Regions from separate parts of the Arthrobacter sp. 24S4-2 genome, predicted to be linked through region 2. Evidence: riboswitches for the same ligand, from Rfam matches in the RefSeq annotation. Region 2 holds a riboswitch; the other holds the start of a gene.
The links. A riboswitch is a leader RNA that binds a small molecule or an ion and turns the genes downstream of it on or off. The one in region 2 is predicted to bind cyclic di-AMP.

Region 1 (15,422 bases), 2.4 Mb from region 2:
CGGCCGCTAAGGGCAGGGACGGCGGGGACACGGCCGGGCCTGTCCCCGCCGTGTCCCCGCCGTCTTCCCTGTGCCGTCTGTGCTGTCTTCCGGCCGTGTTCCTGTGCCGCGTTCCTGTGATCGTCACCCCATTTTCGGACTAGACTCAGGAACTGGTTCTCCTTACTACGCTCCGAAGAGGTATTCCCCTGATACGAGTCATCAGCTACAACCTTCGCAAGCACGCGGCACGCGGCGAACTGCTCGACCTGGCACGCGACTTCGGGATCGATGCCTTGTGCCTGCAGGAATGCGACACCACGGATTTGCCGGACACGCTGGGGCCTCTCCACCTTGCCGATTCCACCAAGGGCAACCGCCTGGGACTCGCCATCTACTACCGGATGGACCGCTTCACCGCCTTCGAAACCAACACCTTCGCTTTGAAGAAGTCCCTGCACGACCGCGTGCTGGCCCCGGCGCACGAGCGGCTGATCGGCACCCGGGTGGTGGACAACGAAACGGACCACGAGCTGGTGATCGCCTCGTTCCACGCAGCCCCGCTGACAGCCTCCAATTCGCTGCGCCGCAAGCAGATCAAGGCCGCACACGCGGAACTCCTCGGCATGGGCAGCGGCCTGATGACCCTGATGGTGGGCGACTTCAACTACCCGTTCTTCACCAAGAACCTCACGGAACACATGAAGAATTCCGGGTATGAACTCTCCCTCAGCGACCGGCGCACCTACACCAGGTACAAGGTCTTCAAGGGGCACTTCGACTTCGCCACGTCGCTGGGCCTGGACATCGAGAACGTGGAGACGCTGCCGCGCGGCGCATCGGACCACCTTCCCATCCTGGTGTCCGCCGAGTATGGCCAGGACTCGGGCCCGATCCAGGGGACGCCTCCCTCCTGACGCCGACCACCAGCCCGGGAGGCCGCCTTGCGACGCAATTGGATCCTGAAAGCCATTCCGGGGGTCCATCTGGCCCGGAGCTACCAGCGTGCCTGGCTTAAGTCCGACCTGGTGGCCGGCGCGGCCCTGAGCGCCGCACTGATTCCCGCCGGCATGGCATACGCCGAAGCGGCCGGCCTGCCAGCCGTCAACGGGCTCTACGCCTCCGTGGTTCCCATGCTGTTTTATGCGGTCTTCGGGCCCTCGCGCGTCCTCATCGTGGGGCCGGATTCGTCTCTTGCTCCCATGATCGCGGCCGCCGTGCTTCCCCTGGCCGGCCGTGACCCCGCCCACGCGGTGGCGCTCGCCGGAGTCCTGGCCATGCTGATCGGCGTGTTCCTCCTCGCGGGCCGGCTCTTCCGGCTGGGTTTTGTCACCGGTCTGCTGTCCAAGCCGATCAGGGTGGGCTACCTCAACGGCATCGCCCTGGCTGTCACCGTCAGCCAGTTGCCCCGGCTGCTCGGAATCACGGTAGCGGGAGACTCGCTGACCGCAAGGGTCACGGAAACGGCGGAGGCCGTGCTCCGGGGAGCCGCCAATCCGGTGGCGCTGCTCTTCGGCGTTGCCACTGTGGTTGTGATCGTTGCCAGCCGGTTCCTCCCGTGGAAGGTGCCCGGCGTGCTGCTGGCAGTAGGGGCATCCATTGCCGTTGCGGCTGCCTTGGACCTCGGCGATGCCATGCCCATGGTGGGGGCCCTCCCGCCGGGCCTGCCGGCCCCAGCCCTGGGCGGCGTCACCGTCGACGACGTTGTGGGCCTGATCGGGCCCGCGGCGGGCATCGCGCTCATCGCCTTCGCCGATACTTCCGCACTGTCCAAGAGCCTCGCCGGACGCCGCGGGGTCCACACGGGCGGCAACCAGGAAATGGGGGCCTTGGGGATCGCCAACGTGGCAAGCGGCATGCTGGGCGGGTTCCCGGTCTGTGGCAGTTCGTCCCGTACGCCGATCGCGCTTGACGCCGGGGCGCGTACCCCGTTCAGCGGCATGGTTGCCGCCGCCTTTGTGGTCGTCTTTATGATCGCGGCCCCGCAGGTGACGGCGTACCTGCCCACCGCCACCCTGGCCGCCGTCGTCGTCGTTGCGGCTTCGTCCCTGGTCGATGTCAAAACGCTCCTGCGGCTGCTGCGGATGAGCCGGATGGAAACGGCGCTCCTGGTGGCAACGTTCCTCGGCGTTGCATTCGTGGGCGTACTGCAGGGCATTGTCATCGCCACCGCACTGTCCCTGGTCGCATTCATCCGGCGGGCATGGGATCCGTACCGCACCGAATTGGCCAGCCTGGAGGACGTCCCGGGCTACCACGACCTCAGCAGGCACCCGGAAGGCCGGCGCGTCCCCGGGCTGGTGATTGCGCGCTTTGACGCGCCGCTGTTCTTTGCCAACGGCGAGGTCTTTGCGGAGCACATCCGCAACCTTGTGGCCAACGCCCCCGGCCCGGTGAAGCGGGTCATCGTCGCGTCAGAGGCCATTACCGACCTGGACACCACGGCGCTGGATGATCTGGTGGAGCTCGACGACGAACTCGCGGCCCAGGGGATCAGCCTCGTGTTCGCGGAGTTGAAAGGTCCCGTCAAGGACCGGCTGCTCAGGTTTGGCGTCGGCAGCCGCTTCGGCCCGGACCACTTCTATCCCACGGTGACCAATGCCGTGCGGAGCTACAAACGGACCTTTGACCTGTGACCTGGGGGCTGTGGCGCCGACCCATGGGACGGGTCGCGTAGGACGGTTCGTGCCAGGTCACGCTCCGGCCAGCGGAATCACCTCGAGCCGGGTCCCGGGTCCCCAGACCACCAGGACGCGGTCCGCGGTAATACCCTCCAGTGCCCGGGAAAGCCGTTCCGCAAACTCTCCGGGCGCCCCCTCCTCCGCGATATCCGCCGGCTGGCCGGCGGGCCGCGCTGCACTGCCAGGGGAGTCGGCGTCGGCCCTTATCCAAACAGTCACGGGCCAGACGGTGACGGCTGCCCCGGTGACCTCCGCCGCAACCCGCGCCAGCAGCTGCGGATCGCCTGCGGCGACGACGATGACCTGACCGATGGTTCGCTGGCGGACCGGGCCAAGGGCCGCCGCGCGGGCGCGGTCGTGGCGCCAGACGGCGAAATGGTAGCCCGCGGCAAGTCCCGTGGCCACCAGCAGGCCGAGCGCGGCGCGGATCCGGTCCACCAGGCTGCCGCCCGTGAGGCCGTCGAGCAGGAATTCGAAGACACGGTACCCGATCACCAGGAGCGTGATGACGGCGACCACCGCGCTCAGGCCGAACACCGCGATGAGGAACACCCGCCGGCCGCGGCGTCCGAGCTCGGTGGGTTCCGGGGGAATCCCGGGTTTCCAGGTGAACCACCACAGCGGGCCGCCCACGGCCAGGGAACTGATGCCGCCCAGCAGCAGCGTGCGGGTTCCGCCGCCGGCCAGCGGTGTGGCGGCGATGCCCAGCACAGAGTTGACCACGACGCCGATGCCCGTGGCCGAGGCGGCAAGGGCCACACCGGTGGTCACGAGCTTCGCGGCCTGCCGTGTGGTTTCCGGCCGGTGCAGCGCGACTGTCCGGTGGTAGGTCCAGACCAGCGAACCCACGGCTCCTGCGGCCAGCGCCGTGCCCAGGGAGTCGACGAGTTCGCTCACCGGGTCCGTGCGGTCGAACACCAGGCGAAGGAGTATGAACAGGACGGTGCCGGTGCCCCGAGGGCCAGGAGAGCGGCGCCAAGGATGCCAAACAGCACCAGTGCAACGGCGGCAAGGCCTGTCTGCAGGCGGCTTCCGCCGTCGCGGAACCAGTGCCACCACCAGATGGCGCCGCCTCCGGCCGCCCAGGCCAGGGCCTGCAGCGCGAAGCGCCACCACGGGTCCCCCACGGACGCCGACGCAGTAAGTCCCCGGATTGCGGTGTCCAGCAGGTTCGCGAGCGCCGTCACGGTACCGCCTACTCCGAGAACGAGTCCGTACACAGCACCCACCACAACGGGAAGGTCCACGAGCTGGACCGGGCGTTTCCGCGGGTGCCGCCACATCCAGCGGTGCCACCCCCAGACCGCCGACCAGACCAGCCCGTTGGCCACTGGCTGTTGCCATCCCTGCGGCGCGCCGCCGATCAGGGATGCCAGTGTGCCCAGCAGTGCGGAAGAGGAGACAACCAGGGACACCGAATACATCCCGGCCAGGTACAGCCCCCAGCCGACCGACGACCGTTCAGCGGTCTCGTCGAGCCGCCGCCAAACGAACCACCACAGCGCGGCTGCCATCGGGCCGCCGATCAGGGCGAATGCGAGCGACCGCGCCAGTCCCGCCACATCTCCTGCAACAAGCACAGTGCCTGTGGTCAACAGCCGTCCCAGCAGTCCGCTGACCCCGATCGCCGCCACAATGACCAGTGCGAACAGCAGGATGTACACGATGAGGCGGCGGACAGCGGGCTGGGCGGACCCCGTAGCCGGCGCCGGCGCCGTCCGCGCGGCGCTCACGGCCGCACCGTACGGTTAGGGCAGACCCTCAGCTGCCAGGGAGCGGAATCAACCAGCCACTTGCCGTCCGTTTTGACGAGGTCGAACACGTCTTCCGTTTCGTACTCCGAGTTGCCGAAGGGTCCGCCGCCGTTCGACACCACAATCAGAACCCGCACATCCGCGGATGAGGACCGCTCCGTGGTGGATATCAGGGTGATCCGCAGTTTGTCACTGGCGGGCCGCTCGAAATCAACGCATTGGGTCCGGGCGGCCTGCGACAGGTACGCGGTGGCGGCGGATTCATCGCCGTCGATGACGGCGGCTGCATAGCGCTGAACCACTCCCTGCGGCGTGGCCTCGTCAAGCAGTGGCGGTTGCCCCCGGGAGAAGACCACGGCCAGGGCAGCCACGACAAGGACGGCGATAATAGCCAAAATGATGATGAGGATCCTGTCCGGTTTGCCCGCCGCTGCGCCCATGTGGTCAGTATGGCGCACTCCCTACCGGCTAGCTACGGTACTTTCGGCCCTGTCCCCCGGGGCTTGCCATCAGCGCGTCTGAAGACAATCGTTGCCTCATGGGAAAAGGAATCATGCGCAGGGCCCTGGCCGCCGCGTCGCTAGTCCTCATCGGCCTCCTCAGTGGTCCGGCTGCTGCCCGGGCGGAGCGTCCGGTGGAAGTCGTTGTGGAAGACGGCGCCGGAGTGCTGGACCGCAGCAAGCTGATCCCGGCGGTGGAAGCCATCGAATTCTACGAGCCCACCAAGGTTGCCGTTTTCACGTATCGCGGCACGCCGGGGGACAACCTCAACGAGGAGGTCCTTCGCTTTGCCCGGGCTGAACACCCTGAGTGGATCAGCGGCGACGGCCAGAAATGGGCGGACGGGCTCTTCATCTTCGCCCTGGACCCGGACGGCCGGCACGTTGGGACGTACATGGGCGAGGACAGGAAGGTGTCCCCGGCGCAGCGCGAGGACATCCAAAACGCCTCGAAGGACCTGCTGCGCGACGCCCAGTGGACGGACGGCACAATTGCCGGAATCCGGCGCGGAGCAGAATTGATCAACCAGCCCTGGTACCGGTCGACGGCATTCCTCTCCACGGTCTGGACGGCCGGTACGGCTGCCGTCGCGGGCGCCGCCGCGTGGCTGATCGTACGCTGGAGGACCCGGGTGGCCAGCCGCAAGGCGCTCGCCCGCGCGGACGCCAGCTACGCCAACGTCAGCATGGATCTGCAGGTCACCGAGCTCAACGCCGGCACCATTCCGGAGTCCTCGCGGTACGGCAGTACCGTGCTGGAGAAGCACCGCACCTTCCTGGCCAAGTACAACGCGGCCACTGACCTGTCCAACCGGGCGCACGCACTGGCTCCCCGGGCCATGAGCCGCCGGCCAAACCTCAAGCTCATACGAAGCTTCGCCGACGCTTCCGCGGAGCTCGACGCGCTGGACGACGTCATTGCGGACACCAACGCCCTCCTGAACCGGGGAGCCGCGTGGGCATCCGCGTGGGACCGGCAGCTGGCGCCCTTCCGCAGTGACCTGGCCGCCTTGGAACAGATGCTCGGCCGGCGCCACGCGGAAGGCGATTCCGCGACGGCCGCGGCGCTTCGGTCCTTCCGAGACCACAGCCAGCGGGAGCTTGAGCGGTGGTCGGCTGAACTCGCCGACGGTTCAATCACTCCCGAAACAGCCCTGGACCGGCTGCGGGACGCCCGGACGCACCTATCCGAACTGCTAAAGAATCACGCGGATACGGTCATCGGGGGCTTCGCCAAGAACGAGCGGGAAGCCAATCTGATGCGCAACGAAATGGAGGACGCACAGGCCGGAACCAAGGCCAAGTACGGCCGCGCCTACGAGCCCAGCATCCTTGGCACGGTTTATCCGTCCTACTACTTCTTCTCGGTTCCCACCTTCAACGCCGGCTTCAACACGGGTATGGGCAGCGTCAGCAGCGCCCGCGGCGGAGACGGCAGCACAACGGGATACGGAAGCAGCGGCGGCAGCTTCTCCGGGTCCGGGAGTTCGTCTGGCTTTTAGATGTTCCAGGGACCGGATCAGTGCGGCGGCTGGATTCTGTCAACGATGAAATCCCCGCCGGGAATGACGGTGGTTTCATGGCCGTCGTCGAAACGCACCACATACGGCGGCGCTCCGTCGGCCCCGTGGACCTCAATGATCTGTCCGTGCCGGTCCGACGATTCGACCGTCTTGCCCCGGATCGTGATCCGGTCACCCTGGGCTGCCTTCATGGCAATCACCTCCAAGAACCAGAGTACGAGTCTCAGGGCGGCGATAACAGGGCCGTTGCGAAGGAACAATTGGTGCCGGCCGGGAGCGTTGTTTTCGCGGCGGCACTCGCATCTGGCGCTTGGGGGCCGCTTGGCAGCAGTATTGGGATATTACTGATCTTGACCTTGGCACGGGACCGAGGGGGCACCGCTATGGCGGACGAAAAACCAGCGAACTGGTGGGCTACGCTGCCCGGCTTGCTGACCGCCGCCGCCGCGGTGATCACCGCGGTGACCGGGCTGCTGCTTGGCCTGGGGCAACTCGGGGTGTTCGACGGCGGGCGGCCCGCCGCCACGGCGAGCGGACAGCCCTCGCCAAACAGCACCGCCCCGCCAAGCGGCACCTCCCAACCAAGTGGCCCGGCGCCAGCAAGCGGCCCCGCCTCGGGACCAGGCGGCGCTTCGGGGTGGACCGTAAGCCTCCCGGCGGAACGGAAATACCGGTCCGCAGACGTGGAATACGAAATCCTCGCCGCCTCGGTCCGTCCCGATGTGGCCGGAAAGGTGGCACTGACTTTCTCGGTCCGGTGCACCAACCACGGCCGGTACGACCTCAACTTCTGGGATTCGACGTTCAGGCTGAATGCCGGCGGCATCAGTCTTTCCCCCGAGTCCGGCCTGAACGAACTGGTCGGCGGCGATTCAAGCAAGTCAGGCGACGTCAGGTTTGCCGTTCCGGCGGACACCCGGGATTCGGTCCTCCGGATCAAATTCGCGCAGGGCGAAAGCACCGTCCAGATCTCGATCTCGCCACCCTGACATTCGGTGCTGGCCTTGGGCTAGACCGCCACCACCCAGATGGCATCCGAGGCGGATGGCCCCAGGTCGACGTCGCGGGCCGGTCCGAGCAGCCGTACGGTGGTCACGTCCGCATAGGGCCGGTGCACCCTGACCGTGAGCCTTGTATCGGGCACGAGGCCCAGTTCAGTGAAGTAGCGCAGCATCTGCGGATCCGCATCGGAAATACGGGTGATGGCCAAAGTGCCCCCGGCAGCAACCGCGGAGAGCTGCGTGCCTTCGGGCAGGTGCGGCCTGCCGTCAGGCGAAGGGATCGGGTCACCGTGGGGATCCCGCGTGGGGTGCCCCAACTTTTGGTCCAGGCGCTCCATCAGCTTGTCTGAAACAGCGTGTTCCAGAATCTCAGCCTCATCGTGGACCTCATCCCAGCCATAGCCCAGACCTTCCACCAGAAACGTTTCCAGGAGCCTGTGCCGGCGGACCATGGCCACGGCATGCTCACGGCCCGCCTCAGTCAGCTCGATGCTCCCGTACGGGGCGTGCGTTACCAGTCCCTGCCGCGCCAGCTTCTTGATTCCGTCCGAAACGGTGGACGGCCGGACTCCCAGCCGCTCGGCCATCACCCCGACGGTCATAGGGGTGGCGGACCACTCCGTGGCCGACCAGATCAGCTTCAGGTAGTCCTGGGCAGCGGAGGACAAATCGGAGACCGGCATGACATCCACGGTAGCAAGCCCAAGCCGCATGTTAGGCCTAACGAACAATGAGGTTGGATTGGTGAATAGACAGGGATCGGCAGGCCGACAAAACTTTCGGAGGCGCCGGCCGGTGAAACGCGAAAGGCCGGTGACCGGCCGCCCCCAAGGCAGCTGATCACCGGCCTTCAGCCGCGGGTTCCCGCCCGTCGGTCAGGACGGGGCCAGGACACTAAGTTTCCCGCGCGGACGCCTACGCTCCGGCGCGGACGAAGGTGACGCCGCCTGTGGCCGTCAGCCAGGACAGGGGGTGCGTCACCGTGGCGTTGGAGCCGTTCATGCCGCCGCTGATGACCTGGCCGTCACCGATGTAGATCCCCACATGGCCGGACTGCACCACCAGGTCGCCCGGCTGAGGTTCGCCGACGACCTTGCCGTAGTTCAAGAACTGCGACGGCCCCAGATCGCCCACCGGAATTCCTGCTGCGCCCAGGGCCTTTTCCACCATGGCGGTGCAGTCCTGCGTGATGCCCAGCTGCGCATACGCCGCCGAGACCATGGCGGCATTGACGCCGCCGGCAGCGGGAGCCGGCGCGGGGGCGGGCACAGCCCCCTGCACCTGGACGGAGACTGCCGGAGCAGCTGGCGCGGGTGCAGCCGCCTGCACGGAGACTGCCGGGTTGGCGGGCGCGGTTGCTTGTGCCGGTGCGGACTCCTCGACGGGTGCCGGAGTGGAGGTGACTTCCGGCCGCTCGAAGCTGATCCGGACGTGGGAATCCGCACTGAGCGGCGCACCCACCTGGGCCTTGGCATCAAGTGCTGAAGCCGGAGCCGAATCGCGTTCCGCGGGGGCTTCGGCGGCCTGCGCAGCCATCCCGCTGGAAAGGACAAGACCCGACGCCGCGGCAATCACCGCAGCCTGGCGGCCCACCCTGCGCCGGCCTGACCCGGGGGTGGCTCCCCGACCGAAAGTGGATCCTGGGCGCCCCGCCGGGGCTGACAACTGATGGTTGGCGGGCGATTTGCGTGAAGACATAAAGAACCTCTCCCGATGCCTGCGAGGTTAGCTGTCGGATTCGGATGGGAGGCACCCGGCCGCAGCGGCTCCCGCGTGCGCGGAAATCGTGCGGCTTCACCCCGTGGACCCGCGCGAAGCACGGATCAAAGTGGTTTCCCCGTCCCTGCCGGCTGGTTGTGATCGGATCCCGGTCGGCGGCAGGGTTAGGCAGTCCTCCCGGAAGCGCCCGTATCGGAGATAACAGGCACCGTTCCACCGTACGTGCGCGACTACGCGATGTCACATTCAGGTAACGCCAGCGGACGGGCGCAGGCCGAAATGCAGGTAGTGAGGCGTTTGGTACTTGGATTCTCCGCCTGTCAAATGGAGTGTTTTGCATTGGCACCGCGGGGCGTAGTCTACGTGCATGTTCTTGCGGGGGGACTTACACGCTTGGAGGAATCATGCGCTGGTCCACCCACCCTGCCCGCAGCCAAGGACGGCATTTGGCGGACCCCCCGGAGCCTGCACCTGACCGCAAACACGGCCGGCGCTGGGCTGCCGTGGTGGGCGTGCTTCTGCTCGCGGCCAGCGCCATTGCTGTCGCCGCCGTCCCATCGAAAGCTGCCGGGCCCACGATCGTGAGCCTCACCTTCGACGACGGCATCGGCAGCCAGTTCGCCGCCGCGCAGGTGCTGAAAGCCCGCGGACTGGTGGGGACTTTTTTCATCACAACCTCCTTCATAGACGCGTCGGGGTTCCTTACCCAGGCGAATCTGAAGACGCTGGCCGCAGACGGCAACGAGATCGGCGGTCACACCGTCACTCATCCGGACCTGACTACGCTCACCGCCGCCGCCGCGCGCGCCGAGGTCTGTAACGGCAAGACGACGCTGGAAGGCTGGGGCTACCAGGTCAGCAACTTTGCGTACCCGTTCGCTGCAGAGAATGCGACTGCCCAGTCTGCCGTCCGGGACTGCGGCTTCGCCAGTGCCCGTGGACTGGGCGACCTGCGCTCGCCGGCCAGCTGCGCCGCATGCCCCGTTGCGGAGTCGCTGCCGCCGGCAAATCCGATGGTCACCAAGGCTCCGGACCAGGTGGACAGCACGTGGACACTGGCGGATCTTCAGGCCCGTGTGACGGATGCAGAGACCACCGGCGGATGGGTGCAGCTGACTTTCCATGAAATCAATGTGGGCACGGATCCGACACTGTCCATCACCCCCGTTCTCTTCGACTCGTTCGTCACCTGGCTGGCCGCACGGACCGCAAACGGGACGACGTCGGTCCGGACAGTGGCGCAGGCATTGGGCCAGTCCCCGGCTCCCTCACCGTCGCCGTCACCCTCACCGTCGCCGTCACCCTCTCCGTCGCCGTCGAGCCCGTTTGGCGATGTTCCCGCCAACGCACAGTTCTTCACGGAGATCAGCTGGCTTTCGGCACAGGGCATTTCCACCGGATGGCTTGAGGCGAACGGTACGCGCACCTACCGTCCGGTCCTGGCCGTCAACCGTGATGCCATGGCGGCCTTTATGTACCGGCTCGCCGGGAGCCCCGCGTTCACAGCGCCGGCCGTCTCCCCGTTCCGCGATGTGACGCCGCAGACGCAGTTCTACAAGGAAATCACCTGGCTGGCCGCCCAGGGCATTTCCACCGGCTGGGACGAAGGGAACGGCGTCAGATCGTACCGGCCCCTGCAGCCCGTGAACAGGGACGCAATGGCAGCGTTCATGTACCGCTATGCCGGAAGCCCCGCTTACACCGCCCCGGGGTCATCACCCTTCACGGATGTGGCACCACAAACCCAGTTCTACAAGGAGATCAACTGGCTCGCGTCAACAAACATCTCCACCGGCTGGGTCGAAAGCAACGGCACCACGACGTTCCGCCCGGTCCAGCCCGTCAACAGGGACGCCATGGCGGCCTTCATGTACCGCTACAACACCTCCTTTCCGCGGTAACAACACCCTGGAGCGGAACCCCTAGATGAAGAACTACTGCGTGGCCATTTGCCAGCTGAGCGATCAGCCGCAGGAGGATTTCGACGTCAATACGGAACTATTGATCCTTGAGGGCAGGGAGCTCCATGTTGCAACGTGGGATGCCGAGCCGCGGGACGGGGGCTTCGACGATTTGGTCCTCAATGACCGCGTCAGTGCCCTCGGGTTCATGGTGGTCACCGACTGGGCGTTCCTGGAAGGCAAGGCGTACGCGGTGGTGGAACGGCGGGCCGGCGGCTAGCGCCGCTGGTGCCGCGGGCCGTCCGGCCGCGAAAGCCAGGCAGCGCGCCGCAGCGACGCGTTGGGGTCGTGCGCCCAGCGGTCCAGGACAGCTTCCGCCCGTAACCGGGGCTGCCCTTCGAGGGCGGCGATCAGCGGGGCAACGACGTCGACGGCAAGCGGGTGCACCAGCTCAGCCAGCCCCGACTCCCGCACAAAGCCCTCGATCCGGGTCAGGTCGGAGTTGCTGAGCAGGGCAACGCGGGACTGCAGCAGCACCACCGCAGCCAGGCGGCGCTCAAAGACGGGCACGGCCCAGAGCTCAGTGCTGAGGGCAGTGATGTCATCATGGGCGAGGTCCCGGTGACGGCGCAGCATGTCCCGGACGGTCCCGCGCACCGCCCCCACAGAAGCGCCGTAGTACTCGAGCCCGGTGCCCAGCCGCGCCTGGGCCTCTTCCGCCCGCAGCCACGATCCCTCGCGCTGCAGCGAGGCATCCACGAAGTCACAGGCATCGGTCACCCGACTATTCTGTCCCAACGGGGCAAGGTCGACCTGCAGGTGCGTTGCCGGCGAGCGCAGGTGCGGGCGCCCTAACCGGATAGCGAGAAGCCGCCGCGGACAAACCGGCCCCTGAAGGAATCCGCACGGTGACGTGTATCCAGGGACATGAGATCCTGCCCGGAGGAACAACCTGCGACCACGGCCATCCCGCGGGATGATTGGGGCATGCGTGAATTGGTTGTCCTCGGTACCGCCTCACAGGTGCCGACGAGGAAGCGGAACCACAACGGCTACCTGCTACTTTGGGACGGTGAAGGCCTGCTCTTCGATCCCGGCGAGGGCACGCAGCGGCAGATGATCCACGCCCGCGCCGCCGCCAGCCGGATCACGCGGATCTGCCTGACGCATGTCCACGGCGACCACTGCTTCGGTCTTCCCGGCGTGCTGTCGCGCATGGCGCTGGATGGGGTGCCGCATCCGGTGCACCTGCACTTTCCGGCTTCCGGCGGGGAGGTGGTCCGGGCTCTCGTCTCCGTCGCCTCCCCCGGCCTTGACCTGCGGCTTCACCCGCACGGCTCTGCCGGGCTGATCGCACCGGGCCTGGCGGTAAGGCCCCTTCGGCACCGGATCGAGACCTACGGCTACCGGCTTGTCGAGCCGGACGGCCGCACCCTCCTGTCTGACCGGCTCGCGGCCGCCGGGATCACGGGGCCGGACATTGCGCGGCTGCAGCAGGAGGGAAGGCTGGGAAGTGTCCGTTTGGATGATGTAAGCGTTCCGCGGCGCGGGCAGAGTTTCGCCTTCGTCATGGATACGGCGCCATGCACCGGCGCCGAGGCGCTCGCCGACGGCGTGGACGTCCTCGTGGCGGAGTCAACGTTCAGCAATGACGACGCCGGCCTGGCCGCCCGGTACCTTCACCTCACCGCCGGGCAAGCGGGCACCCTGGCGTCCGCCGCCGGAGCCGGAACGCTTGTTCTCACGCATTTCTCCTCACGCTACAGCGACGTCGCTGTGCTCGCCGGTCAGGCACGGGACCGTGCCGGGTCGGCGGCCGTGGTGGCAGCGGAGGACCTGGACAGGATTGCCCTGCCGAAGCGGAACCGGGATGGGGCCTTACCTGGTGCCGTTTCGGCCCTCAGTAGATGAAGATGTCGAACCAGTCCCGGTTGTGGGCGTGGAGAAGCACCAGGAACAGCACGAAGTCGAAGAGCAGGTGGACGGACACGATGTAGGAAAGGGATTTCGTCCGCGTGAAGATGATTGCCTGGACGAGGGCGAAGGGAAAGATGAACGCGGGCGCCCAGGCGTGGAAGCCCAGTTCCCAGAGGAACGAGGTGAATAGGACTGCCTGCAGCACGCTGGCCTGGGCAACGGGCAGATGCCGGCGCAGGAGTATGAAAATGGTGCAGATGAAAAACAGCTCGTCCCAGATCCCCAGTACGTTGGTGCCCAGGAAGAGGCGGAAGATTCCTTCCGGGTCCGAAACCGCGGGCCAGTTCCGGTAAACGGCGGTATTGACCATGTACCCAGGGAGCAGCGCGTAACCCATGATGACCACCGCCACCAGATACCACTTCTCAGTCCGCGTCCACCGGTGTCCGGTCAGCACCGGAAACCTGACCGCGTGGTCCTTGAAGACAAATCGCGAAACCGAGTAGGGAATCCCCACGGCCAGGACCATGGCCGACCCCATCACGAACATGTGCTCTGTGCTGATGTCGGTGGAGATCGGAACTAGGCTGATCGCAACAAGCCCGGCCGCGATGAGGCCCAGGTCGCGCAGGAGCGCCTGGTCGATAAGCCCCGCCGCCCCCAGCGCCACCACCAGCAGGCCATAGCCAGCGATGGCCTGCTCGAGGACAAACAGGACAAAGCCCGACATCGACACAGCCGCCGCAGGAAGGAGCTTCAGCGACGTCCCGTTGCGGACGCCGGTTCGGGCCCAGGGGCTCACACTCACACGTACTTCCCGAACCACGAAAGCGTGTCGTTCCAGGCGGCAGTCGCTTGCGCCTCGTTGTACCGGTCGCCCGTGTCGTTGTGGAATGCATGGTCGACGCCGGGGTACACGGTGAGCTCGTGGCGGACCCCGGTGGCGGTCAGGGCGTCCCGGAGGGCCGGCAGGGCGCCGGTGATCCGGTTGTCCAGTTCGGCGTAGATGCCAAGGACCGCGGCCTTGATGCCCGGAACCTTCTCCAGGTCCGGCGCGGGTCCGTAGAATGCCGAGGTTGCCTTCAGCCCGGCCAGTGCCAGGGCTGCATAGCCGGCTTTGGCGAAGCGGCGGGCGACGTCCTTGATATGCGGCGTGAGCCCGCGGTTCTCGTGGCAGACCAGCACGGCTGGTCCGGCTTCGCCACCCTCCGGCCGGGCGAGGTACGCAGCCGCCGCTGCAGTCATGCTGCCTGTAATGAAGGCCACCCGGCGGGTGAACGTGTGCTGGCTCATGGTTCCGGCACGGTAATCGTCGAAGAATTCCTCGATCAGGTACTTTTCGTACTTGCCAAGCTGGATCATGGGGACCTCCTGCGCTTGCCGAATATCCTCCTCCGAGGTCCACCATCGGGCAAGGGCCGTGTGGCCATGCCTCAGAAAGGGTTCAACAGCCTGTCCACAAACTGCCGGGTGCGGTCCTCGCGCGGGTCACGCAACACGGTGTCGGGGTGGCCGCGTTCGACCACGACCCCGCCGTCCATGAAGATGACTTCGTCGGCTACCTGCCGGGCAAACGCCAGCTCATGGGTCACCACCACCATGGTCCAGCCTTCATCGGCCAGCTCCTTGATGACCGTCAGGACGTCGCCCACCAGTTCGGGGTCCAAGGCCGACGTCGGTTCGTCAAAAAGCAGAAGCTGCGGACGCAGGGCCAGTGCACGCACGATGCCCACGCGCTGCTGCTGCCCGCCGGAGAGCTCGAACGGGTAGCTCTTCTCCTTGGCGGACAGCCCGACGCGGGCCAGCAGCTCTCTGGCCTCGGCGATGGCTTCGGCCTTGGGGCGTTTCTGCACCTGGACCGGGCCTTCGATGATGTTCTCCAGGACGGTTTTGTGCGGGAAGAGGTTGTAGTGCTGGAAAACCATGGCACTGCGGTCCCTCAGGGCTGACAGCTGCTTCTTGGACACCGGTGCGGAAAAGTCGACGGCGAGCTGACCGACAAAGTCCACAATGCCGGCGTCGGGCACTTCCAGTCCGTTGAGGCACCGCAGGACCGTCGTTTTGCCGGACCCCGACGGCCCGATCAGGGCCACCACTTCGCCCCGGCGGACGTTAATGTCCACGGACTTCAGCACTTCATGGCTGCCGAAGGCCTTCCGCAGTTCGCTGACGGCCAGCAGCGCGGAGTCGTCCGGGAGCACAGCTTCAGTGGGCGACATAGCGGTCCAATCTCTTCTCAAGGACGGACTGGCCGCCGGCGAGGACCATGCAGATGATCCAGTAGATGACGGCCGCCTCAAGATACAGCAGCATGAATTCCTGGCTGAAGGCCGCCACCTGCTGGGCCTGGCGGAAGAGCTCTGTGACCAGGATCAGGGAGGCCAGCGACGTGTCCTTGACCAGGCTGATGAAGGTGTTCGAGAGGGGCGGGACCGAGACCCGGGCAG
Region 2 (15,422 bases):
CACGAGGTATTCGAGCGGCTGCGGAACGGCAGTGGCGGAATGCTCGCGCAGGAAACCCAACAGGCTGGCGGCGTCGTGGCCGGCGTCGAGGGCGCGCCTGACGGAAGCCACGGAGAACCGGTAGATCGTGGCCGGCCCCTGGCCCTCGGCGTCTGCGATCATGAGGAGCTTTTCGCTCAGCTCAGGTGCCAGGTAGCCCGGTGCCACGGCCGTGAGGTCGGCCTGCAGCAGCACATGGTTCAGGGCCGCCGGCAGATGCTCGCCCAGGATGTCCAGCGCTTCATCAGGACGCTCCGCCGCGATGGCCGATCCCAGCTGGCTGAGCGCGCCCGAACCGACCAGGCCCAGCATTTCGGCCTCGGCGAGGACACCCCTGATCAGTGAGCTGAAGCGCCTGGCCATACGGGGCTGCGTCCACTCGGCCCGCTGCAGCACCGCTGCCGCGTCCAGCACGGGCGCTTTGCCATCAGCCCCGGCGGCCTCCAGCGTAAGTTCGTTGAGGATCTCCAGGATCCGCTTCCGGACGACGGGTGCGTCCGGCCGCTGGGCCTCCGCGGACAGTGCATTGATGGTAGTTCCCGCCGCTGCGCGGTGGGGGGCGGCGCCGGGGCCGGTGATGGGCTGGCCAACCAGCGACGGTGCGCGCTCGCTGGCCATCCAGGCATTGACCAGCCACAGCCATTGTTCCTGGCGCGGCAAGGTCAGCCATTCCAGTTGCTCCGGCTGAACCCAGGCGGAACTGTCCACGTCCAGCCGGATGAGTCCCGCCAGGGCGCACAGCTCCACCAGCAGTCCGGCGCGGTTCAGCTCGATCCGGAGTGAATCGGCGAGCCGCTTCATCTCGCGGACCCCGACGCCGCCGCTCCTCAACGTGACGAGCGGTTGCTCCCGCACGCTGTGGAGCACTTCGCCGGTGAGGCGAAGCGTTTCCGCGATGGCCCCCAGGGCCGCGTTGCGCCGCAGCGCCGCCGTGGTCTGCCCCAGCCGAGGCGCCGGCGGCGTGAGTGTGAAGTCCTCGATCACCGCGCCTCCGCGGAGGGCGATGCCCACGCTGTGCGGCAGTTCCACGTGGGCGGCGTCCAGCGGCACCAGCAGGCCACGGGCCAGGAGCCAGTCAACGGGGCCGACGTCGGGCCCTTCGTTCAGGACCGACGCCCGCCGTTGCGCCTGGGGAACCGCCCCCATTGCCCAGTTGCCGAACCGGGCCAGGAGCGCCGTGGTCCGTTCCGGGGCGGTGGCCAGGATCTGGCCCAGCGCCTCGGGGGTGGCAGTCCAGTGTTGGAGGGCCAACGCCGCTTCCATGGGTGTGGTGGCGGGATGGATGGCGGCGCCGCTGTGATGCAGTTCGCCCACCAGTTGCACTACGCGCTGGGCAAAGGCCGGCTGCAGCCGGACCAGTTCCGTGTAGCTCCGTCCCAGCCCGGCCGGGTAGATTCCCACGACGTCCCGCAGGCTTCCCACCGGGAGGTAGAACCGCTGGCGGACACCCGCCGGCAGGGCCACCCCGTGAGGGGGCTCCGCGCGGTGCACCAGGGCAAGTTCCTCAAGGGAGTGCAGGATCCGTTCAATGGCGGAAAGGGCGGCGCCATGGATGAGTTTCTTCAGCCCGGCAGCCGAAGTGCTGTGGGCGGTGTCCGTATTGGTACACAGATGGAGCGTTTCCAGCACCTGCATTTGTGGCCGGTTCAGCCGCTCCAGTGCCCGCTGCACGCTGACACGGGCGCTCGCCCTGGCCGCCAGCGCCGCGAAGTCGGGAACGTTGGGGGAGATAAGGTCCGGCCGCGCGGCGAACAAAGCCCGCAACGAGTCGTCGCTGCGTGCCTCCAGTTCCTTGCTGAGCGCGCGAATAAGGGACATCAGTCCAACGTTACCGCCCGCCGGACTTTCCTGCCCGGCGGCGGGCTGCGACACTGTCGATCACCAGGGCAATCATGAGGAGGAAGGCCACCGGCAGTCCGTACAGGGCAAGAGACGTCACCCACACCGGGGCCGTGCCGCCGGCAAATGCAACGGCCATGACGGCGCCCACGGCGGCCAGGGAAACGACTGCAATAACCGCCGCAACTATCATCAGTGGCCGCAGGTAGCGGGAGGGTGTCATGGAAGTAACGCTAACAGCCCGGCTGCGCCGTGCCGCAAAGCGGGAAACCGGGTCCCGGCAGGATAACCTTGAAGATACAGACCAACATGGTCCAGGCGGCCATACCCTGAACCCGCATATCAGTGCGGATGCGGTGGCCGCCGGCTGTGTCTCAGGAAGTTCAGAACGAAGAAGGTTGATTACGTGCCTACCGGCAAGGTCAAGTGGTATGACAAGGAAAAAGGCTTCGGATTCCTCGCGGGCGAGGACGGCCAGGAAGTATTCCTGCCGAAGTCCGCGCTGCCCGAGGGCATCACCGAGCTGAAAGCCGGCACCCGGGTGGAATTTGGCGTAGCTGACGGCCGCAAGGGCGCACAGGCGCTCGGCCTGCGCGTCCTGGACAAGACGCCGTCCATCGCCAAGGCGAAGCGGCCCAGCGCCAAGGACCTGGCTCCTCTCGTGCAGGACCTGGTGACTGTGCTGGACAACCTGTCCGGAACGCTGTCGGCCGGTAAGTACCCTGAAGGCAACAAGGCCAAGGCGATTGCCGCCGCCCTGCGTAAGGTTGCCGACGAGCTGGACGCTTAGGCATCGCATGAATCCCGAACCTGATCAGAGAGCTTCCAAAGCGGCTTCAAGGCCCCGTGCCGGGGTCCCGGTCTGGCGTACCGGCAAGCCGGATGCGGTGCTCGCTGCTGCCGTTGACTTTGCCCGGAATGCGATTGAGGGCATCGCCCCGGCCACGCAAATCGGACAGCACATGGGCGCAAAGACCGAGGGGGACCGTGTGGTCACCCACCTCTTTGAGTCCAAACTGGCTGGATACCAGGGGTGGCAGTGGTACGCGGTGCTCACGCGCAATTCCCGGTCCAAGGTGATTACGGTGAATGAGCTCGGACTGCTGCCTTCCGAGGATTCCATCCTGGCACCCGAGTGGGTGCCGTGGGCCGAGCGTGTCCGCCCCGAAGACGCCCAGGACGATGACACTGTGGACTCCGTCGTGGCGGAGAATGAAGCAGCGGCGATCGGTGCAACCGGCGACGGGACCACGGATGACGTGGTGGACGCCGGCGCCCAGGACTGGATCGACGGCGACGATTCCGACGGCGATGATGCGCCGGAGGCGGAATCCGACGCCGGTGAGCCGGATGCGGACGAGTACCTGGTGCGGGAGACTGACTAACCGGTTGGAATGGTCAGGGACTGAGCACCACGGAGGCCGACGATGACGTCCACCTTCAAGTCCCTCCACATCCCCAGCTACCGTCTCTGGTTCGTTGGTGCCCTGGTTTCGAACATCGGGACCTGGATGCAGCGGACCGCCCAGGACTGGCTGGTCTTCGACCACCTCACCGACCACGATGCGGGTGCCATGGGCATCACCATGGCCCTGCAGCTCGGTCCGCAACTGTTCCTCGCCCCGGTGGCAGGACTGGTGGCAGACCGCTTCAACCGCCGCCGGCTCCTGGTGATGACGCAGTCCGCCATGGCCCTGCTGAGCACCGGCCTTGGCCTGCTGGTGGTCCTCGGCGCCGGGCAGCTCTGGCACGTCTACGCTTTCGCCCTCCTGCTGGGCCTCGTCTCCGCCCTGGACGCCCCTGTCCGCCAGACCTTCGTCTCCGAGTTGGTGCGGGACGATTACCTGCCCAACGCAGTGGCCCTGAACAGCGCCTCCTTCAATGTGGCCCGAATGATCGGACCGGCAGTGGCCGGGGTGCTCACTGTCGCCGTCGGGCCCGGCTGGGTGTTCCTGATCAACACCGTCACGTTCGTGGCCCTGCTGCTGAGCCTGTGGCGGATTCCGGTTTCATCGCTGCGGGTTCTTCCCCGCGCGGCTCCCGGCAAGGGGCGGATCCGTGAAGGGCTGAGGTACGTGAGGTTCCGCCCGGACATCATTGTGGTGCTCGTGGCCGTATTCATCGTGGGCACCCTCGGACTGAACTTCGTACTGTTCATCGCGGCCATGGTCGGCACTGAATTCGGACTGGACGCCGGCGCCTTCGGGCTGATGAACTCCATCATGGCCATCGGTTCCGTGGCCGGAGCGCTGCTGTCGGCCGGACGAAGCAAACCCCGGCTGCGGATAATTTTCGGGGCCGCCGGAGCGTTTGGCGTCACTTCCGGGTTGGCAGCCCTGGCGCCCAGCTACTTCTGGTTCGGCGTGGCCCTTGTTCCGGTAGGCCTGTTTGCCATCACCATGATGACCAGCGCCAACGGGTACGTCCAGACCACTACGGATCCCGTGATGCGCGGGCGCGTGATGGCTCTGTACATGGCCATCTTCATGGGCGGAACCCCCATCGGGGCGCCGCTGGTGGGCTGGGTGGCCAATGTTGCCGGGCCCCGCTGGTCCATGGCCGTGGCGGCGGTGTCCGGGCTTCTGGCCGCGCTGATCGGCATGGTATGGATCATCCGGGCCAAGCAGCTAAGGCTGGGCTTCAACCGCCGTGCCCGGGGTCTGCGCTATTTCCGCCTGGTGTCCGGCTGGACCGGCCACGACGGTACAGCGGGCAAAGACGCTGCAGCAGGCAAAAAGGACGGCGCCGTCCGGGATCCAAGCCCGGACGACGCCGTCGAACGCTAACGCGTTATGTCCAGCTGACTGCCTACTTCCGCAGTTCGCCCACTACGTAGTCGATGCAGGCCAGTAGGGCCGAGACGTCGTCCGGTTCGATCGCCACGAAGGTGGCGATGCGCAGCTGGTTGCGTCCCAGCTTGCGGTACGGCTCCGTGTCCACAATCCCGTTGGCGCGGAGGACCTTGGCGATGGCGGCGGCATCAATCGAGTCATCGAAGTCAATGGTGGCGATCACGTTGGAACGGTCTTCGGCCTTGGCCACGAACGGCGTGGCGTAATCGGAGGCCTCTGCCCAGGAGTAGATGCGTCCTGCGGAATCGGCCGTGCGGGCCGCTGCAAAGTCGAGGCCGCCGTTGGCGTTCAGCCACTGCACCTGGGCGTCCAGGGTCACCAAGGTAGCCAGCGCCGGGGTGTTGTACGTCTGGTTCAACCGGGAGTTGTCGATGGCAGTCTGCAGGTCCAGGAAGTCCGGGATCCACCGGCCGCTTTCCTTGATCCGGGCAGCACGCTCCAGGGCGGCAGGGGAGAACAGGCCCAGCCAGAGGCCGCCGTCGGACGCGAAGTTCTTCTGCGGCGCAAAGTAGTAAACGTCTGCTTCTGAGACATCCACATCCAGGCCGCCGGCGGCGGACGTGGCATCCACCAGGACCAGCGATCCGTCATCAGCCCCGGCAACACGCTTGACCGGGGCGGCCACGCCGGTGGAGGTTTCGTTCTGCGGCCAGGCGTAGACGTCCACGCCCGCTTCCGCCTGGGCGGCGGGCCGGGTGCCGGGCTCGGACTTGATGATGGAGGACGCGTCCAGGAACGGTGCCTTGTTGGTCGCGGACGCGAACTTGGAGCCGAACTCGCCGAAGGAGAGGTGCTGCGCCTTCTTCTCCACCAGGCCAAAGCTGGCCACATCCCAGAACGCCGTGGAGCCGCCCACACCAAGGATGACTTCGTAGCCCTCCGGGGCGCGGAAGAACTCGCTGAGGCCGTTGCGGACGGATCCCACCAGGTTCTTGACCGGGGCCTGGCGGTGGGAAGTGCCGAGCAGCGTGGCCGACGCTGCGGACAGGGCTTCGATCTGCTCGGGGCGGACCTTCGAGGGCCCGGCGCCGAACCGTCCGTCCTTGGGCAGGAGGTTGGCGGGGATAGTGATGCTGGTGTCGCTCACAATGGCTCCAATTTTTCGGCGTGGACGTCGGAGGCCCGGCAGTTCACGGGGTGCCTGCAGGGAATCCCCTATATTCTGCCTGACGCGCCCGCGGGGGAGGGAACGGCCGCCGTCATAGTCCAGTCATTGAGACACCTGGCGGCAGCTCAGGACAGCCGCCGGAGATTATCCGGAGTAATTCAAAATAGGCTAAGCTGGTTCGACCTACAGCGGGCCGCGATGGCGGCCGGACTGATGCCGGAGGCTGTTCCCGGTCTGTTTCGGGGATTCGGCTCCACTTCGCGTGGAGCAGTGGGGAACGCCTCCGCGCGGTACGGTGGGACTGACGCAAGGACTGTGCTCGAGGAGCTGAGCTGGATGACGGATCTGATCGACACCACGGAGATGTATCTTCGGACAATCTTGGAGCTTGAGGAAGAGAACATCGTGGCTCTCCGCGCCCGGATAGCCGAACGGCTGCGCCACTCCGGGCCCACCGTTTCGCAGACCATCGGCCGGATGGAACGTGACGGCCTGGTGGTTGTTTCCGGCGACCGGCACCTTGAGCTCACTGAAACGGGCCGGAAACGGGCCACCGAGGTTATGCGCAAGCACCGGCTCGCCGAGCGCCTGTTGGCTGACGTCATTGGCCTCGACTGGGCCTATGTCCACGATGAAGCGTGCCGCTGGGAGCACGTGATGAGCGAGCGCGTGGAACGGCGCATTTTCGAACTGCTGGACCACCCCACGGTATCCCCGTACGGCAACCCCATTCCGGGACTCGCCGCGCTTGGCGGCCAGCCGGCTCCCCTGCTCACGGACGGGGTAGTGAACCTCCTGGACGCCATGGCCGGATACGGAGCCGATTCGCGCGTCACGGTCAGCCGCCTGGCCGAACCGATCCAGGTTGAACCGGAGCTTCTGGTCCAGCTCGATGAAGGCGGGATCAGGCCCGGCGCCTCGCTCGCACTGGAACGGGTCGGGGAGTACATCTCGGTCCGCGTGCCCGAGATCGAAGGCGCCCTGGAGCTGCCGCCGGAAGTTGCGGCCCACGTATTTGTTACGGTCCGCTAACCGGCACCTTATAGGACCACCTATAAGTCACTGAGACGCAGATAACGGAATTATTACCGCGCTGATTAATCACCTATAGTTGAGAACTAGCGCCGATACTAAAGCGTTACCTGATCCGAAGCCGAGCTCTGCCAGCGGATCAGCGTACGAAACACCTCCTGGCAGGGGCGGGGAACCACAACCGGCCGTTGAAAGACGGCCTTGGGGTGAAGTCCGTCAGCGGCAAGGCATCTCCGACGAAGGATTCCCAAGGGATACCCCTGTGCCGGATGCCTTGCAATGGCGGACCGGGTCTTTGAACTCTCTGACCCGAATCCGACAGCTAACTCCGCAGGCTCTTCAGAGAGGATATTTCTTGACCACGCAGACCGTCAGGGGCCGCCGCAGGGCGTCAGGTCCCGCTTCGGAGTACCCAGTGGCCGAAGCCGTCATGACGGTCAGGCCCCGCGACGCACACCGTGATGCGCGCCGGCGCAAGAGCCTCTTCAACCAGGTCACGGACTTCGCGTCCGCGAGTGGCGTTGGTCAGAAGGCCGGCATTGCCTTGGCCGCCACCGGGCTGGTCCTCACTGTGACCGTCCCGTCCACCGGGCCCATGATGAGCACGGCCGACACCGGTAAGAACGCCGCTGCCGCCTCTTTCGCGGCTCAGCCTGAGGTTTCCGCTGCTGCCGGCGCCAAAATCGACTTCAACCGGACGTCCGTTGCCACCAAAGGCGATCCCGACGGCAAACTCAAGCAGCTGCTCAGTGCGCAGTCCGTTGGCACCATTACCCGGGCAGCATCGGCCGGCAGCCTCGGGGCTCCGCTGGAGCACCTGGTAACGGCCTCGCCCTTCGGGTTCCGGGTCAGCCCGATCACCGGCGGTGCCGGTGAATTCCACCGCGGCCAGGACTATGCGGCCCAGTGCGGGACAAGCGTCATGGCTGCCGCCAGCGGCACTGTAACCTTCTCCGGCTGGCACGCCTACGGCGGCGGCAACCGTGTGGTGATTGACCACGGCAACGGCCTGGAAACCACGTACAACCACCTCTCGTCGTCAAGCGTCCAGGTCGGCCAGAAGGTCAGCCGCGGCGACGTCATAGCCCTCAGTGGGACGACGGGCGCCTCCACCGGCTGCCACCTTCACTTTGAGGTGATGGTCAACGGCGACGTCGTTGATCCCCTCGGCTGGCTCTGATCCAAACCGATGGAACACTCTCGCATTCCTGTGACATGCCGTGACCTGAATGTGACATTCGCGCTGAATTCCTGTACCGTCTAAAGCACGCCAACTTTTCCGAAGTTGGCGCTCTTGAGTGGATTGCCTAACTCTGCCACCGCTCAAGGTCCGTTCGCATGACATCGTCTGGCAGAGGCGGGGGAACCAATTTTGGTCTTCGCAAGAAGACCTTGGGGTTAAGTCGCAAAGCTTCCCAGGAAGCCGAGCGGCCGGGTGACTCCCATCCGAATCCGACAGCTCACCTCGTAGGCATTGGGAGAGGCTACCTTCGTGTCTACACGCCACAACTCTGCGCGCCACCGCGCGCAAACGGTTCGAACGAACCCGTTGAACTCCGTGTCCAGGGCCGTTACTGCTAACGCCGGGACCGTAGGTCGCCAGGCGGCTGTGATTGCAGCTGCGTCCGGACTGATCCTCAGTGTTGGGCTGCCGGCAAATGCCGCGGACACCAACCTGGGTGTCTCCGCTTCCACGGAGTCCGGTTCACAGTCAGCCCAGCTGGCCGTTACTGCGGAACCGACAGCGACTGTTTCCTTCGAGCGTCCGGCAGTGACCACGAAGGCTGCGCCCAAGGTTGAACTGCGGGCACAGTCCACCGGTTCAGATGCCAGCCAGACCGCCACTGAAGCTGACGGGGAATCCAAGGCCGGCAAGCTTGCCGACGCGGTTTCTTCCGCTGCAGCCTCAGGTCTCGCTGCCATCGCCTACACCGGCATCGGCAGCCCCTACGTCTGGGGCGGCACCACTCCCAGCGGCTGGGACTGCTCCGGCTTCACGCAGTGGGTTTACGCCCAGGCCGGCATCAGCATCCCCCGCACCAATGCATGGACCGCCATGAAGCCCACCGCCACCCCGGCGCCGGGCGATCTGGTCATGCAAAACGGCGGCGCCCACGTTGGCATCTACGTCGGCAACGGCATGATGATCAGCGCGCTGAACCCGTCGCAGGGCACCCTCCTGCACGCTGTGTCCGCCACGGGCACGTCCGCGTTCTACACGCTTCGCTAAAACACGCCCTTACCGCTCAACAGCGCGTGTTTTCAGTGCTGCACGCGCACTTCGCTAAATCACCCGTTCGGGCCGTTCCGGCTTACCCCCAAGATGCCGGAGCGTCCAAAAACCGCGGCCTGCCACGCAGTCTGAGGAAAACGAAAGAGAGAAATAATGACTACACGTGCGATCGCACGGCACCGCGCCGAGGTTACAAAAACCAACTCGCTTGCTGTCATTGCCAAGGCTGTCGGCGACAACGCCGGTGGCATGGGTCGTCAGGCTGCGGTTATCGCTGCTGCTTCCGGCCTGGTCCTGACGAGCGGTATCGCAGCCAACGCTGCCGACACCAACGTTCAGCGCGAAGCTACGTCCGCCTCCACCTTGGAAGTCCAGTCTTCCGCTCCGGCCAACATCTCGGCCGCCTCCAGCATCGCCATCTCTTACGAGAAGCCGGCTGTTTCCACCTCCCCGGCCCCGGCCGTCGAGGCCCCGAAGCCGGTTGTCGAGGTTCAGGAAGCTGCCCCGGCAGCCGCTCCTGTTGCCGCGGTGTCCGCTACCGTAGACGCTCCGGCAGCGCCCGCTGCTGCCAGCGGAAACGGTGCCGCGATCGCCGCAGCCGCTTACGCCCAGCTGGGTGTTTCCCAGGACTGCACCGCCCTGGCCACGAACGCCCTTGCGGCAGTTGGCATCAACTACCACGGCTGGCCGGCAGGCTACCTCTCCCTGGGCCGCACCGTGAGCGCCGCCGAGGCACAGCCGGGTGACCTCGCTTACTACGAGAACGGCGGCATGGGCATGGCCCACATCGCTGTTTACGTAGGCAACGGCCAGGCAGTCCACGGTGGCTGGAACGGCGGAACCACCGCCCTGTTCAGCGTCAACGTCGGCTCCGGCCCGGTCTTCATCCGCGTCGGCGGCTAAAGCTTCCGGCTAACGCTTGCATGAGGAACCCCTGCCCTTCGGCAGGGGTTCTTCTGCGTTTCGAGGACATGAATTCTTGCCGACACGTGGCATATGGCAGCGGCCGGATTCGGCGAACGGGCACTTGAGTGTTTACTCTTGTGTTGTCGATCCATAGCCCGGACAAGCAGAGGGCAGCCGGCCCTCGAGCCCCTGACGGGTGCGGCCGTGAAGAGGTATGTGCATGCGCACTCTCGTTCTGAATGCTGGATATGAACCGCTGGCGGTTGTGACCTTCCGCCGGGCGCTGGTTCTTGTGCTGACCGGAAAAGCTAGCGTGGTGGCCGAAGGCGACGATCCTGTCGTTGGGCCGCAGGAGATTCTGGGCCGACCGTCCGTGATTCTTCTCAACCGCTACATCCGGCCACGGTACAACACAACCACTGCAGTGAGCCGCCGGGGCGTACTCCGCCGGGACGGCCACCGCTGCGCCTATTGCGGCAAAGCAGCGCACACCATTGACCACGTCCACCCGAAATCGCGGGGCGGCGGCGACTCATGGGAAAACCTCGTGGCCGCCTGCCTGCGCTGCAACAACGTCAAGGGTGACCACACGCCGGCGGAGATGGGCTGGAAGCTTCGGTTTGTGCCGGCGCCTCCCCACGGCACCATCTGGCAGATCAAGGAGCTCGAAAAGCCCACCCCCGCGTGGGATCCCTTCCTCCTGCCTGAATCGGCCGCCTGACAGTTATCAGGGATGTGCAACTGCACAGGGGCTAGGCTTGCCATGTGCAGTTTGATGCCTTGATCCTCGCCGGCGGGCGGTCCTCGCGTTTGGGCGGCGTGCCCAAGTCCCAGCTGATGTACGACGGCGCCACCCTCCTGGCGCGTTCGTTGGCGGCATCCGCTGGTGCGGACGCCGCCGTGGTTGTGGGGCCCGATCCGGGCACGCTTCCGCCCGGCGTACTGACGTGCCGTGAGGAACCCGCGTTCGCGGGTCCCGCGGCGGCCATAGCTGCCGGGGTGGCGGCACTTGACCGGCACCGCGGCCCACTCCGGGCACCCGTGACCCTGGTCCTCGCCTGTGACATGCCAAAAGCCCTTGAGGCTGTTGCCGCGCTGCAGCTTGTCCTTTCCGGCGGCGGCCCCGAGGCGGCCGCCGACGGAGTCATGGCTGTATCGCCCGACGGCCGCAAACAGCCGCTCGCCGGCTTTTATGGCACAGCTGCGCTACAACGGGCCGTGGACGAATTGGAGAACAGCGGGGGACTTACGGGGGCCTCAGTCTTCGCCCTCCTTGCTAGGCTTGACGTGCGGGCTGTTACCGTCCCCGCCGGTGCCACGGACGACGTGGACACGTGGGACGATGCCACCGCGCTAGGGGTGTCCCGCCAGGGTTCATGATCCACCATCAGTGGGAGCCGTGCAGTGGCACCGCAACTGAGTTTGAGTTTGGAGGCAACAGTGAAAAGCCAGGATGAGACGCTGGAGGACTGGTGCCGGGCGCTGCTGCAGGCCTTTGAGCTGGAGGATGTCGAAGTGGACGTCAATGAAGTGCTTGCTCTGGCCGGCGTCGCGGCCCATTCCGTCGTGCGTCCGGCGGCCCCGCTGACCACGTTCATCGCAGGTTTCGCCGCAGGCCTGGCCTCCGGATCGGGCCAGGCACCGGACGCCGTCTCCATGCAGGCAGCCATGGGCGTGGCCAGGGCGCTGGCCCAGGACTACGCGGCAGCCGACTCGCCGGCGGATCCTGCCCTGCAGGCGGAAGGAGCCGGTGCCGCACGCACCGATGCCGTGCCCGGACCTTCCCTTAGCAGCGGGAACCCCGGCGCATGACGGCTGCGCCGCCGGACGGCGGTGGCGCCGCCAGCGACGTGCCTGAACACACCGGAACCGACGAAGCCGCCTATCCCGAACCGGGAGGTGGCCCGGAAGAAGGTCCGGGCGTTGCAGCGGAGCCCGTTCCCGACGCCGAATCCGGGCACACCCACTTGGCGCACACCTGGGACGAGGCCCGGCGGGTGTCATTCGACTGCGCCACCCCCATCCCGCCGGGCCAGGTGCCGCTCCGGCGCGCACTCGGCCGGACGCTCGCTGCGGACGTCACAGCGCTCCAGGAAATGCCGCACTATGCGTCGTCCGCGATGGACGGATGGGCCGTCAACGGAGCAGGACCATGGATCCTGGCCGAGCCGGGCCACCGGCTGGCGCCCCACCAGGCGAGCCCCATTGTTACCGGCGGCCTCATCCCGCCCGGCGCCAAGGCCGTTCTCCGCAGCGAGAGCGGCATGATCACCACCGATGACGACGGGCTTCCGATCCTTGCCCTCGGCGGCGGCGCCCGGCCCGGAGAACCCAAGAATGGCCAGCACATACGTAAAGCCGGAGAGGAAGCCGCAGCCGGCGACATCCTGGTCAAAAGGGGAGTCACACTGAACCCGGCCCACCTGGCGCTCTCCGCGCTGGCCGGATACGACACCCTCCAGGTCCGGGGCAAACCCGTGGTGCGGCTCCTGCTGACCGGATCCGAGGTTGTCACCGCCGGGGTGCCGGCGCCCGGCAAAGTCCGCGACACCTTCGGCCCCCAACTGGGGGCCGTGGTGGAAATGCTCGGCGGAATCTGCGCAGCGCAGGAGAAGATCGGCGATGAGTACGAGGAATGGCTCGCTGCCCTGGAGGACGTCGCGCCCGCAGAAGGCAGCGGCCGGGCGGACGACGCCGGCGAGCCGCCGGCGGAGGAGGCACCGGCCGACGTCGTCATCACCACCGGCGGCACCGGCAGGTCCGGCACCGATCACCTGCGCCGGGCTGTCGCGGACCTGGGCGGACGCCTGCTGATCGACGGCATCGCCATGCGGCCCGGCCACCCGGCGGTCCTGGCCGAACTGCCGGACGGCCGCTTCATCCTGGGGCTGCCCGGAAATCCGCTTGCTGCGATGATGGCGCTCTGCACCGTGGGGGCGCCGCTGCTTGCCGCCCTGGGACACGGAACTCTCCCGCCGGTCGGTGAAGTGCCCTGCGGAACCATGATCGACCCTGATCCCGGTCGGACGCGGCTGATGCCCTTCCGGCTCCTGTACGGCATGGCATCGCCGGCGCAGCACGCGGGGCCGGGCATGATGCGCGGCCTTGCGGCGGCCGACGGCGTCCTTGTGGTGCCGCCGCACGGGGTCCAGTTGGGGGAGGCCGTTCCAGCGTTTTCCTTGCCCTGGGGAGCCCCGATTCCGCAGCCGGAAACGGCTGCGTCGAAAGCCAAGACGGCTCCCCGGAAGACCGTCCGGAAGCCGACGTCCGCGGACGGACCGGTGGACTGGAGCGCGCTCCTGGGCTAAGACGGACCCCGCTGGCGCAGCCGGTGGGGGCTTGCAATGATGGAACCATCCGCACGATTAGGAGCACAACGTGGCCCGCATGACGCAACGCCGCAAAATCCACAGGTTTGTCCTGGACGGTTCACCCCAGTCCGCCGAGTTCCCGGTGCGCCACCGGGAGGACGTGCTGGCTGTAGAGGAACCGCTGGAAATACGGCTGGGCTCCCTTCCCTTCACCGTAACCATGCGGACCCCCGGCGACGATTTTGACCTCGTGGCCGGATTCCTGGTGTCCGAGGGCATCATCTGGGCGCCTGAGCAGCTGGTGTCCCTGCGGTTTTGCGCAGGCGAGGACGAAAACGGCGTCCAGACCTTCAACGTTGTCGAAGCGCAGCTGAGGCCCGACGTGGCGCTGCCGGAAAGAGGCCGCAACATCTTCACCTCGAGCTCATGCGGGATCTGCGGTACCGATTCCATTGACGCCGTCCGCAAGTCCTCGCATTTCAGCCCTGCGGCGGATGCGGTGACCCTCCCGGTGGAAACTCTGGCCGGGTTGCCCGACAAACTCCGCGCAGCGCAGGCCGTCTTCGACGCCACCGGAGGTGTCCACGCCGCCGGGCTCTTCCGCATCAACGACGACGGCGGCGCGGAGTTGCTTTGCCTCCGCGAGGATGTGGGTCGGCACAATGCAGTGGACAAGGTAGTGGGCTGGGCGCTGCGGGAACGCCTCCTGCCGCTGGCCGGCACGGTGCTCCAGGTGTCCGGACGTGCCTCCTTCGAACTGGTGCAGAAAGCCGCGTTGGCCGGCATTCCGGTGCTTGCCGCGGTCAGCGCGCCGTCCAGCCTTGCGGTCGAACTCGCAGACGCCAGCGGTATGACGCTCGCCGGCTTCAGCAGGGGGAAAACCCTCAATGTCTATGCCGGACACCGCCGGATCGCGGCTCCAGCGCCCGTGCCCGGATAGGGGGGGTGCTTGGCTTTACGCGCCCGGGGAAGTAGATTTTATCCATCGAATGGACGCGCCGGTCCGCTCCTTCGGCCGACTTTCGGGGCATGCGCATAAGCTGAAGACAGCGGCTGGGCACGTACCGCGAACCAGCCGCCAGCTTCCAGGCCACAGGCACTAAAGAGGACTACATTGCACGACGACCGCCGCATCACGGAAGTCCGTCTCGACCGCTTCATGCGCGAACGCGTTGACGCGGCGGTCTACACCCGCAGCGTCCCGCTGAACATCAGCAGTTGGGACGTCCCGGACGAGCCTGTTCCCGTCATGGAAGCCCTGCGCCACGACTTCACGCCCCTTGACCACGGGTCCGCATGGGGCAAACCCTGGAGCACCAAGTGGCTGCGGCTGCAGGGGGAAGTCCCCGACTCATGGGGTACGGCACCGGACACCGGCGTGGAGATCGTGGTGGACCTCGGATTCACCCGGGAGCTTCCCGGCTTCCAATGCGAGGGCATCGCATGGCGGCCGGACGGAACCATCATCAAGGCCATCTCGCCACGGAACCAGTACATTCCGCTGAAGCTCCTGGGCAGCGGAATGGCGGTGGACTTCTACGTCGAAGCCGCTGCCAACCCGGACGTTGCGCAGGGCTGGACGTTCGCCGCCATGCCGTACGGCGACAAAGCCACGGCGGGACACGAACCCAAGTACCGGCTCGGCACCATCGCCATCGCCGAACTCAACCAGACGGTCTGGGAACTCCAGCAGGATGTCTGGACCCTTGGCGGCCTCATGCACGAACTTCCCATGGAGCTCCCGCGCCGCCATGAGATCCTCCGCGCTCTGGAACGGATGCTGGACATTATGGATCCGGATGACGTTGCGGGAACCGCGGCCGCCGGCCGTGGGGCCCTGGCTGACGTTCTGTCCCGGCCGGCCTACGCCTCGGCGCACGGGCTGGTTGCCACGGGACATGCGCACATCGACTCGGCGTGGCTGTGGCCTGTTAGGGAGACCATCCGCAAGTGCGCCCGGACGTTTTCCAACGTGGTGGCCCTCATGGACGAGTCTCCGGACTTTGTTTTCTCCTGTTCGTCCGCCCAGCAGCTCGCCTGGATGAAGGAGTTCTACCCGGAACTGTTCGGCCGGATCCGAGAGAAGGTCAAGGCCGGGCAAT

Region 1: another riboswitch for cyclic di-AMP. It lies ahead of FCN77_RS15375 (NlpC/P60 family protein); the one in region 2 lies ahead of FCN77_RS04445 (C40 family peptidase).

The regions. Positions count from the first base shown of each region.
Region 1 covers NZ_CP040018.1:3,310,858-3,326,279, forward strand. The annotation lists gene FCN77_RS15335 (endonuclease/exonuclease/phosphatase family protein) at 192-896, shown strand; gene FCN77_RS15340 (SulP family inorganic anion transporter) at 924-2,615, shown strand; gene FCN77_RS26995 (DUF5671 domain-containing protein) at 2,673-3,578, opposite strand; gene FCN77_RS27000 (DUF5671 domain-containing protein) at 3,554-4,393, opposite strand; gene FCN77_RS15350 (hypothetical protein) at 4,390-4,872, opposite strand; gene FCN77_RS15355 (DUF5129 domain-containing protein) at 4,953-6,416, shown strand; gene FCN77_RS15360 (DUF1918 domain-containing protein) at 6,434-6,628, opposite strand; gene FCN77_RS15365 (hypothetical protein) at 6,821-7,426, shown strand; gene FCN77_RS15370 (metal-dependent transcriptional regulator) at 7,447-8,121, opposite strand; gene FCN77_RS15375 (NlpC/P60 family protein) at 8,354-9,136, opposite strand; cyclic di-AMP (ydaO/yuaA leader) riboswitch at 9,139-9,337, opposite strand; gene FCN77_RS27750 (polysaccharide deacetylase family protein) at 9,604-11,058, shown strand; gene FCN77_RS15385 (hypothetical protein) at 11,084-11,338, shown strand; gene FCN77_RS15390 (DNA alkylation repair protein) at 11,335-11,838, opposite strand; gene FCN77_RS15395 (ribonuclease Z) at 12,046-12,969, shown strand; gene FCN77_RS15400 (CPBP family intramembrane metalloprotease) at 12,959-13,705, opposite strand; gene FCN77_RS15405 (dienelactone hydrolase family protein) at 13,780-14,337, opposite strand; gene FCN77_RS15410 (amino acid ABC transporter ATP-binding protein) at 14,409-15,194, opposite strand; gene FCN77_RS15415 (amino acid ABC transporter permease) at 15,181-15,422, opposite strand, start outside.
Region 2 covers NZ_CP040018.1:930,853-946,274, forward strand. The annotation lists gene FCN77_RS04405 (helicase-associated domain-containing protein) at 1-1,857, opposite strand, end outside; gene FCN77_RS04410 (hypothetical protein) at 1,868-2,101, opposite strand; gene FCN77_RS04415 (cold-shock protein) at 2,285-2,668, shown strand; gene FCN77_RS04420 (DUF3027 domain-containing protein) at 2,676-3,263, shown strand; gene FCN77_RS04425 (MFS transporter) at 3,306-4,664, shown strand; gene serC (phosphoserine transaminase) at 4,687-5,817, opposite strand; gene FCN77_RS04435 (metal-dependent transcriptional regulator) at 6,175-6,870, shown strand; cyclic di-AMP (ydaO/yuaA leader) riboswitch at 6,980-7,222, shown strand; gene FCN77_RS04440 (M23 family metallopeptidase) at 7,226-8,050, shown strand; cyclic di-AMP (ydaO/yuaA leader) riboswitch at 8,165-8,358, shown strand; gene FCN77_RS04445 (C40 family peptidase) at 8,480-9,100, shown strand; gene FCN77_RS04450 (NlpC/P60 family protein) at 9,257-10,006, shown strand; gene FCN77_RS04455 (HNH endonuclease) at 10,230-10,730, shown strand; gene FCN77_RS04460 (molybdenum cofactor guanylyltransferase) at 10,775-11,389, shown strand; gene FCN77_RS04465 (DUF6457 domain-containing protein) at 11,450-11,821, shown strand; gene FCN77_RS04470 (molybdopterin molybdotransferase MoeA) at 11,818-13,317, shown strand; gene fdhD (formate dehydrogenase accessory sulfurtransferase FdhD) at 13,388-14,260, shown strand; partial or broken gene FCN77_RS04480 (alpha-mannosidase) at 14,435-15,422, shown strand, end outside.